3 regions of the Thioalkalivibrio sp. XN279 genome follow, and region 3 is predicted to be linked to each of the others. Evidence: predicted binding sites of a transcription regulator. Region 3 holds the regulator's gene; each other region holds the start of a gene.

Region 1 (3,257 bases), on a different contig from region 3:
GAGTACACCGAGTCCTACGCCACGCGCATGGAAGAGATCCTCATGCGCTACGTGGATAGCGGCGAAGCGCGGCGGGTATTGCTGCGCGTGCCGGGCGGCTGGGGCAGCGGCGGCGGCGTGGACAGCGCGCGCGCCATCGTGCTGCTGGAAGACTGGGCCAAGCGCGAGCGCTCGGTGGAAGAAATTGCGGCGCAGGTACGCGAGGAGCTGAGCGTGCTGCCCGGCGTGCAGGCGCGCGTGATCACGCCCGCCGGCCTCGGCGTGCGTGGCGCCGACCGCCCGGTGCAAATGGTGCTCGGCGGGGCCGAGTACGCCCAGCTCGCCGCCTGGCGCGACGAACTGATGGCGGCGGCCGAGGGCTATGCCGGCATCCGCGGGCTCGATTCCAACTACGAGGAACGCCAGCCGCAGATGCGCGTGGTCATCGACCGCAACCGCGCCGCCGAGCTCGGCGTGTCGCTGGAGAACATCGGCCGCACGCTCGAGACCATGCTCGGCTCGCGTGCGGTGACGACGTTCATCGATCGCGGCCGCGAGTACCGCGTCATCCTGCAGGGCCAGGCCGAGGGCCGCGCCACGCCGAATGACCTTTCCAACATTTACGTCCGTTCCGAGACCAGCGGCCAGCTGGTGCCGCTGGGCAACCTGGTGACGCTGGACGAGCGCGCCGGCCCGGCCGAGCTGCGGCGCTTCGACCGCCTGCGTTCCATCACCGTCTCCGGCGGGCTCGAGCCCGGCACCTCGCTGGGCGAGGCGCTGGACTCCTTCGAGGAGCTGGCGCGCGAGATCCTGCCGCCCGACATCCGCATCAGCTGGGACGGCGAGTCGCGCGAGTTCAAGGAGTCCGGCAACTCGCTCTACATCACCTTCATCATGGCGCTGGTGGTCGTGTTCCTGGTGCTGGCGGCGCAGTTCGAGAGCTTCCGCCACCCGCTGGTGATCATGTTCACCGTGCCGCTCGCCATCACCGGGGCGCTATTGGGCCTGTGGGCCTACGGCGGCTCGATCAACGTCTACAGCCAGATCGGGCTCATCATGCTGGTCGGGCTGGCGGCCAAGAACGGCGTGCTCATCGTCGAGTTCGCCAACCAGCTGCGCGACCGCGGCCGCGAGTTCAACGAGGCGATTATCGAGGCTTCGGCCATTCGGCTGAGGCCGGTGCTGATGACCAGCGCGTGTACCGCGATCGGGGCCCTGCCGCTGTTACTGGCGTCGGGTGCCGGCTCGGAGAGCCGCCAGGCGGTGGGCATCGTGGTGGTGTACGGCATGGCGCTGACCACCGTGCTGACCCTGTTCGTGGTGCCGGCGGCCTATGCGGTGATCGCCCGCAACACCAAGTCGCCCGGGCATGTGGGGAAGAAGCTGGAGAAGTTGAGGGCTGGGGAAATCGTAGAATCGACTTGAGCGACACTTGGTGCCGGAAATCGAATCGGCTCGCCATCCGGCGCCGTAGGCAGGACGTTTCCCGACCCATCGTCGCGCACTAGGGCGCGATATTGACGCGAACTACCGTGTGCCGGCCCGCCGGAGTCGTCGGTACAATTTACAGCCGCCGAACCCCTGCGCGATATGAGCAAATGTCCTGGCCCACTACCCTGATATCGTTAGACTTAGTTATACCCTGCTCGCGCGATTCTACGGCGAAGGTGCTTCGCACACTGATGGGATTTGACCGTGCTCTGGTGTCGAAAAGGCTTACAGGACGCATACTGATGAGCGAATGTCACTCAATCTTTTCAATGCCTTACAACTCTGGCACGCTTCCTGCATGAGTATTAAGTGAGCCCCTAATGGGCGATAGGCCTGTTTAAGACGGGTGCAAAAGATAGGTAGCGAGGAGTAGTTGTCATGTGCAAGTTATTGATTGGTATAGCAGGCTTAGCCCTTTTAGGAGGTGCGTCGACCGCTTCCGCAGCCTTGATCGCTGAGACTGGGCTGGCTGACACCCTCGTGGAGGGGACCAATATCAGCCCTGACGAAGCATCCGAGAAAACATATCTCGCCGAGCTCCTGGGCGTCGATGTGTCGGAACTTGAGTACTTTAAGTACGACGGCGGCACCTGGCAGGAAGTGACTGATGAGCTTGAGGGTAACCTGTGGGCATTTGACTTCGGTGATTTCCAGCCGGAGGCATTCATTCTGAAGGTTGGTGCGGGCGTCTGTCTTGTGTCGGAAGGTTGCAGCACCGTTTACAACACGTTCGGCTACTTGAATGATGCCGAGTCGTTCAACTGGGGCGTGATTGATCTGAGCCTTTTTGACAGAACGAATGGTGATGTTGAAATCGGCTTTGTGAGCCACATCTCACGAGGCGGTGGGGTAACGACGGTACCGGAGCCCGGCACCCTGGCCCTGCTCGGCCTCGGCCTGGTCGGCTTCGGTGTGGCGCGCCGCCGGATGGCGATCCGCTAAGACCAAGATAGAACAACAAGACCACTTGGAAGCCCCGCACTGCGGGGCTTCTTTTTTTCAGACACTTACGGGGGTCAGACCCCGTTGCGGAGGCTCCTGATCATCCGCACCGCCTCCCGCTGGTAGAATCCGCGGCCTGAGTCCACCGAGGTCCTGCATCGTGTCCGACACCTCCGCCCGCTCCGTCCGCACGCGCTTTGCGCCGAGCCCGACCGGCTTCCTGCACATCGGCGGCGTGCGCACCGCCCTGTTCTCCTGGCTCCAGGCGCGCCGCCACGGCGGCGAATTCATCCTGCGTATCGAGGACACCGACCGCGCGCGTTCCACGGAGGAAGCCATCCAGGTGATCCTCGACGGCATGGAATGGCTCGGCCTGCGCGCCGACGAGGGCCCGCTCTACCAGACCGACCGCTTCGACCGTTACAACGAGATCGCCGCGCAGCTGCTTTCTTCCGGCCACGCCTACCACTGCTATTGCAGCAAGGAAGAGCTCGACGAGATGCGCGCGGCGCAGATGGGCCGCGGCGAGAAGCCCCGCTACGACGGGCGCTGCCGCGAGCGCAAGGAACCCAGGCCCGGCGTGCCGCCGGTACTGCGTTTCCGCAACCCGGACGAAGGCCAGGTGGTGGTCGACGACAAGGTGCGCGGCCGCGTCGTGTTCGACAACAAGGAACTCGACGACCTGGTGCTGCTGCGCTCGGACGGCGTGCCGACCTACAACTTCTCCGTCGTGGTCGACGACATGGACATGGGCATCAGCCACGTGGTGCGCGGCGACGACCACCTCAACAACACGCCACGCCAGATCAACGTCTACCGCGCGCTCGGCGTCGAGCCGCCGGTGT
Region 2 (3,257 bases), on a different contig from region 3:
AGCCTGGGATCGCTAAAGGAAGTCGTGGCCCCGAAGGGCGAGGGAGACTGACGCTATGCAAGGTGAATTGAGGAGCCGCCGGCTGGAGCCGATGGTGCGCGTGGCCGACCGCAGGGAGCAGGCCGCGGTGCAGGAATTCGGCAAGGCGCAGGAGGCGATGTCGGCGGAAGAGAGCAAGCTGGCCGAGCTCCGCGCCTGGTGGCAGGAGTATGCCGACGCCGTCGCCCAGGGTGCATGCGGCGGCACCGCGTTGCTGCGCGACGGCCGGCTGTTCCTGGGCCAGCTGAGCGAGGCGGTGAATCGCCAGCGCGTGCTGGTGGAACACGCGCGCGGCCGGCTCGAGGCGGCGCGCGCCCAGTGGCTGGCCTTGCGCATGGACCGCGAGGCGCTGGAGAAGGTCGTGACGCGGTTTCGCGCCGAAGAGGAACGCGCAGCCCAGCGCAGTGAACAACGTGAGCAGGACGAGTGCGCCGCACGGCGTGCCGCAGGAGTGCGATCATGAGTACCCCCACCCTGTCGCCCGGCATGGAGGTGGAGCCGCAGCAAGCACGGCCTGGCCGCAGCGCGCGTCCGGAGCAGCCGGCACAGGGCGGCGCAGTGTTCGCGCGCCTGCTCGCCGGCCCGGCGGCAGCGGAGGGTGGGCCGGGCGACCCGGCCGGTCCCGAAGATCCCGCCAGTGCTGGCGCCACCCCTGAACCCGGCGAGGACACGGCCCCAGCATTGCTTGCACCAACCGGCACGCAGGCTGCCCAGCAGGCCCTGCCCGAGGCGCTCGAGGTACCGTTGCAGCGACTGCTGACAGCACCGGAGCCGGTTGCCGCGCCCGCTTCTATTGCGCTGGCGGCGCGCGCCCCGGAGCTGGCGGAAATCCTGCGGGCCACCGCCGCCACGGATACGCGCACCGCGCCAGACGGCAGCGGTTCGCTGTCTCGGCTGCTCGGCATATTGCAGGTGCTGCACGGCGTGGCGCCCGGCATGGCCGTGGCGGCGCCCGGAGATCGTGCGCCCGCGGCTTCCGCGGCCACGCTGATGCAGGCCCTGGGCGTCGCGGAGGCGGCCGCGGACGCAGCTGGCGCGGGCCGGGCGCAGGTCGAGGCAAGCGCAGCGCGCGCTGCCGAAGCCGCGTTGAGCATGCTGGGACCGGGGGGAACGGCCCCGGCGTCGTCCTCAGTCGCAGCAGGAGGCATGCCGACCGTGTCGGTCTCCGTGCCGGCCGGCGGGCCCGACTGGGCCGAGGCGCTTGGCCAGCGTGTCCTGTGGATGGTGCGCGGCAAGGTGCAGACCGCCGAACTGCGGCTCAATCCGCCCGACCTGGGCGCGGTCGAGGTGCGGGTGCGCCTGGAAGAAGACGGGCTGCGCCTGTCGTTCAACGCCGCCACGGCGGGGGCGCGCGACGCGCTGGAGCAGGCCGCGCCACGCCTGCGCGAGGCCCTGGAGGCGGAGGGTTTTTCCCTGTCCGGATTCGATGTCGATCGACACGGCGCTGATGACAGTACCGAGGAAGAAATGACCACCGCCGGCGACGGCGATCCAGCGCAGCTGGTCGAGGATGGCGAGGAATCCTTCCTGGCGCAGCCGCTGGCGGCCGGCGGGCGCGGCCTGGTCGACACCTTCGTCTGAGGCGGCCTCCGCCATGCCCGCTCCGGGCCGCGTCAAGAAGCTGACGCGCCCGCGGCGGGCCTCTCTAACCCCCTGTTTTTTATAGCCTCGAAGAAGCTGGCACGGCTCTTGCTCAAGTCACGCTGTAAACAAACGCGTGCGCGCATGGAGACCGGCCAATGAATGAAGCGGACCAAGTCGTCCAGGACGAGATGGAGAACGAGGAGGGCGCCGTTGCAGCGGAAGCCCCTGCGCCGCGCCGGCGCTGGCCCTGGCTGCTCGTCGTCGTTGCGCTCCTCGGCGCTGGCGGCTGGCTTGGCTGGAGCCGGTTCTTCGCCGCCGCCCCCGAGGCCGGTCCCGAGGCCGGCAGCGCATCCGCCGCGCCGGCCGTCGAGCCGGGCCGGCCTGCGATCGTCGATGCCGGGAGCGCGGAATACCTCGCGCTGGAGCCACCGCTGGTGGTGAATTTCGCCGCCGGTGGCCAGCTGCGCTATCTCCAGGTGTCCGTGGACCTGATGGCGGGCAACAAGAAAGACCTCGATCTCGCGCGTCGCCACGAGCCGGCGCTGCGCCACGCGCTGATTGCGCTGTTCAGCGAGCGCGATTACGAGGCGCTGCTGACCCGTGCCGGCAAGGAAGCGCTGCGCCAGGAGGCGCTCAAGACCGTGCAGGCGGAACTGCAGCAGCTGGCCGGGCGCCCGCTGGTGGCCGACGTCTATTTCTCCACCTTCGTGATGCAATGACATGAGCGGCCAAGACCTTCTCTCCCAAGACGAGATCGACGCCCTGTTGCACGGGGTGGACGACGGCAGCGTGGACACCGACCAGGAGCTGCGCGCGCACGACGGTGTCGCGCGCGCGGTGGACCTGTCGAGCCAGGATCGCATCGTGCGCGGCCGGATGCCGACGCTGGAAATGATCAACGAGCGCTTCGCGCGCCACCTGCGCATCAGCCTGTTCAACCTGCTGCGGCGCTCCGCCGAGATCTCGGTGAGCGGCGTGCGGCTGCAAAAGTTCGGCGAATACGTGCACACCCTGCCGGTGCCCACCAGCCTCAACCTTGTGCGCATGCGGCCGCTGCGCGGCACCGCGCTGTTCGTGATCGATGCGCGCCTGGTATTCACCTTGGTGGATCATTTCTTCGGCGGCGGCGGGCGCTTCCACTCCAAGGTCGAGGGCCGCGAGTTCACGCTGACCGAAGGCCGCGTGGTGCGCATGGTGCTCGACCAGGCCTTTCACGACCTCGGCGAGGCCTGGTCGCCGGTGCTGCCGGTCGAGTTCGAATTCATCAACGCCGAGGTCAACCCCCAGTTCGCCAATATCGTCAGCCCGAGCGAAGTGGTGGTGATCTGCAGTTTCCGGCTGGAGCTCGAGGGCGGCGGCGGCGACCTCCACGTGACGCTGCCTTACTCGATGGTCGAGCCGATCCGCGACCTGCTCGACGCCGGCATGCAGAGCGACCGCTCGGACGGCGACGGGCGCTGGCTCAAGGCGCTGCGGGAAGAAGTGCGCCTGGCCACGGTCGAGGTAAGCAGCAAGCTGGTCGAGGTCGAACTCAGCGTCGGCGAGTTGCTCAGGCTCAAGCCGGGCGACGTGCTGCCCATCGAGATGCCGGAGCGCGTGACCTTGTGCGCCGAGCAGATCCCCATTTTCCACGG
Region 3 (3,257 bases):
GCGCACCATGCCGGGGCCCGAAGCGCGGCGCGTGGACGGCACCGCGAACCGCATCAGCTATGACCTGCGCGAGGGCGAACTCTCGCTGCAGGGCCAGGCCCGGTTGAGCGACGGGGTCCGGGAAGCCAGCGGGGCGCGGCTCGTCTACCGCATCGCGGAGGACCGCCTCATCGCCAGCGCGGACGAGGAAGGCACGGAGCGCGTGCGCATCATCATCACGCCGCCGGAAGACGGCAACCAGGACGGCCAGGACGGCCAGGACGACGAGGCACCGCGCGAGCCGGAGCCGACACCGTGAAGACCCTCCGTGCCGAGGGCATCGCCAAGAGCTATCGCTCGCGCACCGTGGTGCGCTCCCTGACCCTGTCCATTTCCAGCGGGGAAGTGGTGGGACTGCTCGGCCCCAACGGCGCCGGCAAGACCACCGCCTTCTACATGATCGTCGGCCTGGTGCCCTGCGACAGCGGCCGCATCCTGCTGGACGACAAGGACCTGACCTCCCTGCCCATGCACCGGCGCGCCCGGCTCGGCGTCGGCTACCTGCCGCAGGAAGCCTCGGTGTTCCGCGGCCTCAGCGTGGAACAGAACATCCTCGCCGTGCTCGAGACCCGCAAGGACCTCGACCAGGTCGGCCGGCGCAACCTGCTCGAGGAGCTGCTGGAGGAACTCAGCATCGGCCACATCCGCGACAGCAAGGGCCTCAGCCTCTCCGGCGGCGAGCGCCGCCGCGTGGAGATCGCCCGCGCCCTGGCGGCCGAACCGGCCTTCATCCTCCTCGACGAGCCCTTTGCCGGCGTCGACCCGATCTCGGTGCTGGACATCCAGCGCATCATCGGGCACCTGCGCGACCGCGGCATCGGCGTGCTCATCACCGACCACAACGTGCGCGAGACGCTGGGCATCTGCGGCCGGGCTTTCATCCTCAACGCCGGCGAGGTCATCGCCTCCGGGTCCGCGGATGAGATACTTGCGAACAGGCAAGTACGAGAGGTCTACCTCGGCGAGCACTTCCGCCTCTAGACGCCACCCATGATCAAGCAGTCGCTGCAACTCAAGCTCAGTCAGCAGCTCACGCTGACGCCCCAGCTACAGATGGCCATCCGCCTGCTGCAGCTGCCGGTGCTCGACCTGCAGGCCGAGCTGCGCGAGGCACTCGAGAAGAACCTCATGCTCGAGATGGACGACGGGCTCGAGCTGGCGCCGCCGAAAGGCGAGCAGCAGCGGTCCACGGAGAACGCGCGGGAGGGCCAGGAAGCCGCCCCGGAACAGGCCTCGGGCGACGATTTCCGCGAGGACCTGCCCTACGCCGACGTACCGGATTACACCACGGGCTACAGCAGCGGCAGCCGCGACGACGGCGACGAACAGCGCGATTACGCCGACGCCAGCGGCACCTCGTTGCGCGAGCATCTCATGGCCCAGCTGGACGTCGCCCTGCCGGAGGGCGACCGCAAGGCGATCGCCACCATGATCGTCGACGCGATCGACGACGACGGCTACCTGCAGGAGAGCCTGGAGGAGATCTGCGCCAACCTCGAACCGGAATTGCATACGGATATCGACGAGGTGGAGCGGGTGCTGGCCTGCGTGCAGCGCTTCGACCCCCTCGGCATCGGCGCCCGCGACCTGTGCGAGTGCCTGCTGCTGCAGCTGTCACCCTTCGCCCCGGACACCCCGGGGCTCGACCTGGCGCGCCGTCTCGCCGCCGAATGCCTGGTGGAGCTCGGTGAGCAGGATTACGCCGCCATCCGCCGCCGCCTCGGTTGCGACCCGGAAGAGCTGGAGACCGCCGTCGCCCTGTTGCGTTCCCTGAGCCCGCGCCCCGGCAGCGCCGCCGACTCGCGCCCGCCCGAGTACATCGTCCCGGACGTGTTCATACGCCGCGTCGAGGAGACCTGGCAGGTGGAGATTAACCCCGCCATTGCGCCACGGCTGCGGGTCAACGCCGCCTACGCCGGCTCTCTCGGCCGCAGCGGCGAATATTCGACCCTGCGCAGCCAGCTGCAGGAGGCGCGCTGGCTGGTGAAGAGCCTGGAGATCCGGAACGAGACCCTGTTGCGCGTGGCTCGTGCCATCGTCGCTCATCAGCAGGACTTCCTGGAGCGCGGCGAGCAGGGCATGCGCCCGCTGGTGCTGCGCGAGATCGCCGAGGCGCTCGAACTGCACGAGTCGACCGTCTCCCGTGCCACGACCGGAAAGTACATGCACACGCCGCGGGGCGTGTTCGAGTTCCGCTATTTCTTTTCCAGCCAGGTATCGGGCAGCGACGGCGAGAGCGTCTCCTCCACCGCCATTCGCGCGCGCATCCGCAAGCTGATCGCCGACGAGGACCCGGCCAAGCCGCTCTCGGACAGCGCGCTGACCCGTATACTCGTCGGCGAGGGCATCGAGGTGGCGCGCCGCACTGTGGCCAAATACCGGGAATCCATGGGGTTTCCGTCCTCCAACGAGCGTCGCCGCGTGGCCATCCGCTGACCGCGGGCGCGGCGCGCGGAGCGCTCAATCCGCCCTAGCCAGCAGGCGAAAGCTGCTACTAGAATACAAGTGAACCGCGGGCCGCCCGACGGGCCGGCTCCACCACTCCCAAGGGGTAAGCAAATGCAGATCAACATGACCGGTCACCACGTCGACATCACCGACCCGCTGCGCGACTACGTGTACAGCAAGATGGACAAGGTCATCCGGCATTTTGACAACCTGATCGATGTCCATTGCATCCTCACCGTCGAGAAACTGCAGCACAAGGCCGAGGCCACGCTGCGCCTGGCAGGCGACACCCTGCATGCGGCGGCGGTCGAGGAAGACATGTATGCTGCGATCGACGCCATGACGGACCGTCTCGATCGCCAGGTCCGGCGGCACAAGGACAAGCTGACCGACCATCACAACGGCGTGGGACGCCCGCGCAACGCCTGACCACCGCGGGCCCGCCCCGGAGCATCCAGATGACTTTCGAATCCCTGCTGCAACCAGGCCGCGTGCTCGGCAATGTCGAAGCGCGCAGCAAGAAACACGCCCTGGACATCCTGAGCGAGATGCTCTCGTCCGCGGCGGACCTGGACCAGGGCGAGGTGTTCCAGAGCCTGATAACGCGCGAGAAGCTGGGCTGCACCGCCATCGAGAACGGCATCGCCATCCCGCACGGGCGCCTGTCCGAGATTGAAGCGCCGGTCGGCGCCTTCCTCAAGCTGTCCAGGCCGATCGACTTCGACATGCCGGACCGGGAGCCGGTCGACCTCATTTTCGGGCTGCTGGTG

What was found. The regulator sigma-54, encoded in region 3, starts transcription at its own class of promoters, with help from an activator protein. The targets are predictions, from matches to a motif close to TGGCANGNTNCNTGCTT.
Region 1: a site for sigma-54 is predicted at 1,754-1,770, ahead of G8346_RS14660 (PEP-CTERM sorting domain-containing protein). Genes of this name have one in related genera too.
Region 2: a site for sigma-54 is predicted at 1,718-1,734, ahead of G8346_RS00075 (flagellar basal body-associated FliL family protein). Genes of this name have one in related genera too.

Annotation. Positions count from the first base shown of each region.
Region 1 covers NZ_JAANBD010000028.1:185,944-189,200, forward strand. The annotation lists gene G8346_RS10520 (efflux RND transporter permease subunit) at 1-1,404, shown strand, start outside; gene G8346_RS14660 (PEP-CTERM sorting domain-containing protein) at 1,849-2,412, shown strand; gene gltX (glutamate--tRNA ligase) at 2,573-3,257, shown strand, end outside.
Region 2 covers NZ_JAANBD010000001.1:10,508-13,764, reverse strand. The annotation lists gene fliI (flagellar protein export ATPase FliI) at 1-51, shown strand, start outside; gene fliJ (flagellar export protein FliJ) at 56-502, shown strand; gene G8346_RS00080 (flagellar hook-length control protein FliK) at 499-1,620, shown strand; gene G8346_RS00075 (flagellar basal body-associated FliL family protein) at 1,779-2,342, shown strand; gene fliM (flagellar motor switch protein FliM) at 2,344-3,257, shown strand, end outside.
Region 3 covers NZ_JAANBD010000029.1:263,361-266,617, forward strand. The annotation lists gene lptA (lipopolysaccharide transport periplasmic protein LptA) at 1-298, shown strand, start outside; gene lptB (LPS export ABC transporter ATP-binding protein) at 295-1,020, shown strand; gene G8346_RS14110 (RNA polymerase factor sigma-54) at 1,030-2,475, shown strand; gene hpf (ribosome hibernation-promoting factor, HPF/YfiA family) at 2,599-2,916, shown strand; gene G8346_RS14120 (PTS sugar transporter subunit IIA) at 2,946-3,257, shown strand, end outside.